2 regions of the Aurantimonas sp. NFXS3 genome follow, and region 1 is predicted to be linked to the other one. Evidence: predicted binding sites of a transcription regulator. Region 1 holds the regulator's gene; the other holds the start of a gene.
What was found. The regulator LexA, encoded in region 1, represses DNA repair genes until DNA is damaged. The targets are predictions, from matches to a motif close to TGTTCNNNNTGTGTTCNG.
Positions count from the first base shown of each region.

Region 2: J3367_RS09795 (PA0069 family radical SAM protein) is a predicted target of LexA. The motif match lies at 2,157-2,174, and genes of this name have one in related genera.

Region 1 covers NZ_JAGDDZ010000005.1:137,548-140,954, forward strand. Annotated here, with positions in the region: gene glp (gephyrin-like molybdotransferase Glp) at 1-938, shown strand, start outside; gene lexA (transcriptional repressor LexA) at 982-1,701, shown strand; gene J3367_RS15060 (ComEC/Rec2 family competence protein) at 1,796-3,407, opposite strand, start outside.
Region 2 covers NZ_JAGDDZ010000002.1:977,556-980,962, forward strand. Annotated here, with positions in the region: gene J3367_RS09785 (F0F1 ATP synthase subunit B) at 1-18, shown strand, start outside; gene J3367_RS09790 (ribonuclease HII) at 138-845, opposite strand; gene J3367_RS09795 (PA0069 family radical SAM protein) at 941-2,098, opposite strand; gene J3367_RS09800 (hypothetical protein) at 2,224-2,760, shown strand; gene moaB (molybdenum cofactor biosynthesis protein B) at 2,770-3,315, opposite strand; gene J3367_RS09810 (4-(cytidine 5'-diphospho)-2-C-methyl-D-erythritol kinase) at 3,312-3,407, opposite strand, start outside.

The sequences.
Region 1 (3,407 bases):
CGGTTCCCGCTGGCGCCGACGCCATCCTGATCCAGGAGAACGCCCACCGTCGGGACAGCACGGTCACCGCGACGGCGCCGGTCGTCGTCGGCCAGCACATCCGCCCGGCGGGAATCGATTTCGCCGCGGGCACGCCGCTTCTCACCGCCGGCACCGTGCTGACCCCGGGCGCCATCGCGCTGGCCGCCAGCGGTGGTCATCCGTCGATCCCGGTACGCGGCCGGCCCCGCGTGGCGATCCTGGCGACCGGCGACGAACTCGTCCTGCCCGGCGAACCCATCGGTCCGTCGCAGATCGTCGCCTCCAACACCTTCGGTGTCGCCGCACTGGTGCGCGAGGCCGGCGGCCTGCCGCTGAATTGCGGGATCGCGCCCGACCGCGAAGCGGCCATCGATGCCCAGCTGACACAGGCGATCGCGGACGGCGCCGACATCTTCGTCACCATCGGCGGCGCATCGGTCGGCGACCACGATCTCGTCGGCAAGGTCTTCGCCGCTCATGGCGTCTCCCTCGACTTCTGGAAGGTGGCCATGCGACCCGGCAAGCCGCTGATGGCCGGCAGGCTGGGCGACATGCGGGTCGTCGGCCTGCCCGGCAACCCCGCCTCCTCCATGGTCGCCGCGACCCTGTTCCTGGCACCGCTGGTTCGGCGCCTCGCAGGCCGTCCCGCGCGTCCGCTGTACCGCCGGGGTATTCTCGCCGCGCCGATGCCGGACAATGGCGACCGCACGGATTTCGTGCGCGCCCGGATCGAACCGGACGGCGCCGGCCCACCCCGCATCGTGCCGTTGTCGCGGCAGGATTCCTCGCTGCTGTCGATCTATGCCGCGGCCGATGCGCTGCTCGTCCGCCCTGTCCGCGCCGCACCGGCCGAAGCGGGCGATCCCTGCGATTACGTCCCCCTGACGGCGCTGGAGCCACTTGCGGAACACAACTAGAACAGATAGGTTTGTTCAGGTTTTGTTTTGAGGAGTCGCCCGGATGCTGACGCGCAAGCAGCACGATCTTCTGGTCTTCGTGAACGATCGGGTGCGCGAGACTGGTGTGCCCCCGTCCTTCGATGAAATGAAGGACGCGCTGGACCTGCGGTCCAAGTCCGGCATTCACCGCCTGATCACCGCGCTCGAGGAGCGGGGCTTCATCCGCCGCCTGCCCAACCGGGCCCGCGCGCTGGAAATCCTGAAACTGCCCGAGTCGATTCAGGGCAACCGCCCGGCCCCAGTCGGGCGCACCGGCTTCAAGCCGAGCGTCATCGAAGGCAGCCGCGACGCGGCCCGGCCCGCACCCGCGGCTCAGCCGGCGCCGGCCAAGGCGTCCGCCTCGACGGCCATTCCTGTCATGGGGCGCATTGCCGCCGGCGTGCCGATCTCGGCCATCCAGCACAACACCCATTCCATCGTCGTTCCGCCGGATATGCTGGGCAGCGGCGAGCATTACGCCCTCGAAGTGAAGGGCGATTCGATGATCGAGGCCGGCATTCTCGACGGCGACACGGTGGTCATCCGCCGGGGGGACACCGCGACTCCGGGCGAGATCGTGGTCGCCCTCGTCGACGACGAGGAAGCGACGCTCAAGCGATTCCGCCGTCGCGGCGACACCATCGCGCTGGAGGCGGCAAATCCGGCCTATGAAACCCGGATCTTTGGCTCGGACAGGGTCAAGGTCCAGGGCAAGCTGATCGGCCTGATCCGCCGCTACTGACCGCTCCGGACGCGACGCGGTCGGCGCAGAACGGGTGATAGGGCCTCGCGACTTGCGCCCGAAGCGTTGAGGCCCGAAACCGGCTCGTCCTCGCTCAGGGCGCAGTCGTCGCGGTTCGGCCTGCGCTGGCCGAGCCGCCATTGCTGACGGTCGCCGACGCGGGTTGCGTGACAGGCACCTGCGGGTCCGGTGCAGCAGGCTTGCGCCAATATTCCGGCCAGGGCGCCAGCCGATGGACGTTCCAGCGTTCGGGTGGATCGCTGATTGCCTGCACGATGCGGGGCCGGCCTGTCGCCGCCTCCCGGCCGATCGCCAGCGAGCCGGTCCGCCGCAGCGTGCGCAGCGTCACCAGAGCCGCGCCGGACCGGCATTCGGCAAGCCGGATCGCCCGTGAGACGATGGCAACATCCGCCTCGTCGCAGGCATTGCCCGTGCGGGCATAATCCTCCGTCCAGACCACCCGCAGGCCGCCGCGCGTGGTGAAGCGGCAGTATTTGGCCGCGCACTCGGCGGGAATCGTCGCACGGATCCGCTCGGTGTCCGTGCCCCGCGGCGCCCGCGCCTCGAAGGCCCGCTCCCATTGTTCCGCGATGAAACCGCTGGGCCTTGCACGAAGGAAAGCAAGCTGGCCCTCCGCCGCGAGAGTCGCGACCTCCTTGCCGTCCTCGAAGATCAGCAGTTCCGGTGGGACCGTCCTGTCGGGCGCTGCGACGAATCCGGCGAGTGCCAGCGGCAGGCCAAGCCAGCGCAACCGGCTTGCCAGACAGGACGCGGTGAGGATCGCCGCCGTCAGCAGCAGAAGTCCCGATGCGGTCATGCGTCCGATCGCCTGGTCCGGCAGCCAGGCATAGACGTTGCGGGCGATCTCGAAGACGAGCCAGAGGCCGGCACCCATCGCCTGGAACGGCCAGGCGTCGAGCCCGAACGGAATCAGCAGCGTTCCCACCAGCGCCAGCGGCATGATCCACAGCGTGAACAGCGGCATGGTCAGGAGATTGGCGACGAAGCCGAAGGCCGCCATCCGGTGGAAGTGATAGGCGGCATAAGGCGCGGTCGCCGATCCCGCGAGAAGCGACGTGACCATGATCGCAGAGAGCGCGACGAGGATCTTGCCGGCGACGCCCCTATCCGTCTCGCGGCCGCGTTCGCGCCCTGCCCGCCATTGCGACAGGGCCGCATAGCCGCCGATCAGCGCCACGGTCGCCGCAAAGCTCATCTGGAAGCTGGCGGTCATCACCGCATGCGGAGCGACGAGGATGACGACGATGGCAGCGATCGCGACGTTGCGAAGCGTCAGGGCGGGGCGGTCGATCAGCACCGCGCCGAGCATGATCGCCAGCATGACGAAGGAGCGCTGGGTCGCGACATTGGCGCCCGAGATCGCCAGATAGATCGCCGCGACCACGAGCGCGACGATGGCGGCGATCTTCTTGGCCGGCAGGCGCAGCGAGATGGCCGGCACGAGCGACAGCGACGACCGCACGGCCAGCATGGCGAAGCCGGCGACGATCGCCATGTGCAGGCCCGAGATCGACAGGACATGGGCGAGCCCCGTGCCGCGCAGCCATTCGCGGGCATCGTCGGGGATACCGGCGCGCTCGCCGGTGATGAGGGCCGCGGCGATGGCGCCCTCGCGGCCTCCGATCACCGTGCTGATCCGCTCGGTCAGGGCGAGGCGCGTCTGCGTCTGCACATGCCGCAGTTCG
Region 2 (3,407 bases), on a different contig from region 1:
CGCAGCCGGCTCAACTGAGCCCGGCGGCGGTCCCGATCCGGGGCCAGTATCGCGACGTGACGTTCAAAGGGCTGCCATCGGCGGCCCTTTTTCGTTGTGCGGGCATGGAAGGCTGAGCGGAGCGGGCGGCGTCCGGCCTATTCGGCGGCGTCGAGCAGGTCGCGGCGCAGCGGGCTGAAGCTCATCCGATGGATCGGCGTCGGGCCGAGCCGGGCGATGGCGCCGAGATGCTCGGGCGTGCCGTAGCCCATATGGCGGGAAAAGCCGTAACCCTCATAGGCCCGGCAGGCCCGCGCCATGATCCGGTCGCGCGTCACCTTGGCAACGATCGAGGCGGCCGCGATGCTGAGGCTGAGGGCGTCGCCGGAGATGACCGCCGTGCCGGCGCAGCGCAGGGCGGGCGGCACGTCGCGCCCGTCGACGAGGACATGGCAGGGGGCTTGCGGCAAGGCATGCAGCGCCCGCCGCATGGCGAGGAGGGTGGCGCCGCGGATGTTGAAGCGGTCGATCTCGTCGGCGCTGGCCGAGGCGATCCCGATCCAGCCCTTGGCGACGATCTCGGCGAACAGCCGCTCGCGGTCCTCGGCGGTCAGCTTCTTGGAATCGTTCAGCCCGTCGGGAAAGTCGCGGGTGGGAAAGATCACCGCGGCCGTGACCACTGGCCCGGCCAACGGCCCGCGCCCGGCCTCGTCGATCCCGGCGACGAAGCGCTTGCCGTCGGCCAGAAGCCCGGCCTCGCGCGAGAAGTCGGGCCCGGCCGCGACGGCGGGGCGGCGCGCGGATTTCTTTGCGCGAACGGGAGAATCGGAGGAACGGCGAGCCATGTTGCGGCGAGACTCGCGCATTCTCCGATTCTCCACAAGCCTCGCCGTGTTCGGGGTGGCAAACCGGCGAGACCATCCGGCCGAGGGGGAGGCCGGACGATGGGGTATCCCTGGCGTCAGAGCAGGGCGAGCTGGACGCCTGCGCCGCGCGGCGGGGTGAACAGATCGCAGCGCAACTGCGTGCGGCTCTCGTTCAGGCCGAGCCGGCGCGCCGCCATCTCGAAGCGCCGGCGGATCTGGAAGGCATAGGGCCCGGTGCCGCGCATCCGCTTGCCCCATTCGGCGTCGTAATCCTTGCCGTCGCGCATCGAGCGCAGCAGCGACAGGACATGCCGGTAGCGGTTCGGGTAGTGGCGCAGCAGCCAGTCCTTGAACAGCGGCGAGACTTCCAGCGGCATGCGCAGGAGGACGTAGCCGACCTCCCTTGCGCCGGCGGTCTGCGCTGCTTCCAGGAGCCGCTCGATCTCCGAATCGGTGAGGCCGGGAATGATCGGCGCGGTCATCACCATGGTCGGCACGCCGGCCTCGCTGAGCGCCTTGACCGCCTCCAGCCGCTTGGTCGGGGTCGCCGCCCGCGGCTCCATCGCCCGCGCCAGCGTCCGGTCGAGGGTGGTCACCGACAGCGCCACCTTGGCCAGCCCCTTGGCGGCCATGCGCGACAGGATGTCGATGTCGCGCAGGACCAGCGCTGACTTGGTGACGATGCCGACCGGATGGTTGGCGGCCTCCAGCACCTCGAGGATCTCGCGCATCACCCGCCAGCTCTTCTCGATCGGCTGGTAGGGATCGGTGTTGGTGCCGATGGCGATCGACTTCACCTGATAGCCGGGCTTGGACAATTCGCGTTCCAGGAGCTCGGCGGCATTCGGCTTGGCGAACAGCTTGGATTCGAAATCGAGGCCGGCGGACAGCCCCATATAGGCGTGGGACGGCCGCGCGAAGCAGTAGACGCAGCCATGCTCGCAGCCGCGATACGGATTGATCGAGCGATCGAAGGAGATGTCCGGCGAGGTGTTGCGGCTGATGATGGTCTTGGGCTTTTCGACCTGCACGTCTGTCTTGAAGGCCGGCAGCTCGTCCAGCGTGTTCCAGCCATCGTCGACGGCCTGCCGCTTGAACGGTTCGAAGCGCCCGCTCGGGTTGAGCCCGGCGCCGCGACCGCGCCGCCGCTCGAAGCCGATGCGCAGTCCGGCCTCGCCGATGATGTGGTTGGCGATATCGACGCCGTCCGGCGCGGAGAAGGCGGCCTGATCGGCCTTGGCGATGTCCTGCATGACGTTGCTCTCCCCATGTTCCGGCTGCGTTCTGTGACTGACGTCCTAAACCCGTTAAGAGAACAAGACAAGAACAAAAACGTTCCGATCTGGTCAGGGCCGATGGGCTCGGCTAGACGAAAGGGATGCTGAGCGTTTTCATCGACTGTGGACCCGAGGATCACTGGCTGGCGGCGACCCTCGCGCCGCTGATACCCGGCGCCGTCGAGGGGCTGGTGCGCGAGGTCGTGCTGGTCGATCGCGGCATGGGGGACAATGCCCGCAAGGTCTCCGACCACGCCGGATGCCGGATCGTCGCAGCGGAGGATTTCCGCGACGCCATCGAGACGGCGCGGGGCGACTGGCTGCTGCTGCTGGAGCCGGGCGCGCGGCTTCTGCCCGGCTGGATGGAGGCCGTGGTCGAGCATGCCGACATGGTGGGGGCGGGACGGGCGAAGACGCAGGCGGCGCGCTTCCGCCGGGCGCCGAACGACCAGCCCGGCTTCTTTGCCCGGCTGCGCCAGATCCGCACGGCGATGGCCGAAGGGTTCCTGGTCCAGAAGCGCCAGGCGATCGGCTTGTCGAAGCTCGCCTTCAGCCTCGAGGAGGTTGCCAAGGGCGTTGCGGTGACACGGATGCGGGCCTTCATCCGCCCGGCGGTACGGGGCCGGCCCGCGAGCTGACCGTGCGGTTCAGGCGGTCCGGCCGCCGCGGCGCAGATGCTCGTCCAGACGCGGCATGATCTCGACGAAATTGCAGGGCTTGTGGCGGTAGTCGAGCTGCGCCTTGAGAATGTGATCCCAGGCATCGCGGCAGGCGCCGGGCGAGCCTGGCAGGGCGAAGACGAAGGTGGCATCGATGACGCCGCCCGTCGCCCGCGACTGGATCGTCGAGACGCCGATCTTGTCGTAGGAGATGCGGTGGAAGACCGCCGAGAAGCCGTCCATGCGCTTTTCGAACAGCGGCTCCAGCGCCTCGGGCGTCACGTCGCGGCCGGTAAAGCCAGTGCCGCCGGTGGTGATCACCACATCGACGTCGTCGCGCCTGCACCAGCCCTGGACGACCTCCTGGATCGCCGGCACGTCGTCGGTGACGATCTGCCGGTCCGCGACCCGGTGGCCGGCCTCGGTCAGCCGTTCCACCAGCAGCGAGCCGGAGCGGTCCTCGTCGAGGCTGCGGGTGTCGGAGACGGTGAGGATCGCGATGGACAACGCGATGAAGGGTCGTTCGTCGCTCATGGGGCTTCCCTTGGCATGTCTGCGGGGGCGGCGCGGTGCTCGGCACCGGACAGCCACCATTCGGGATGGGACGCGGCGATCCGGCTACGCGC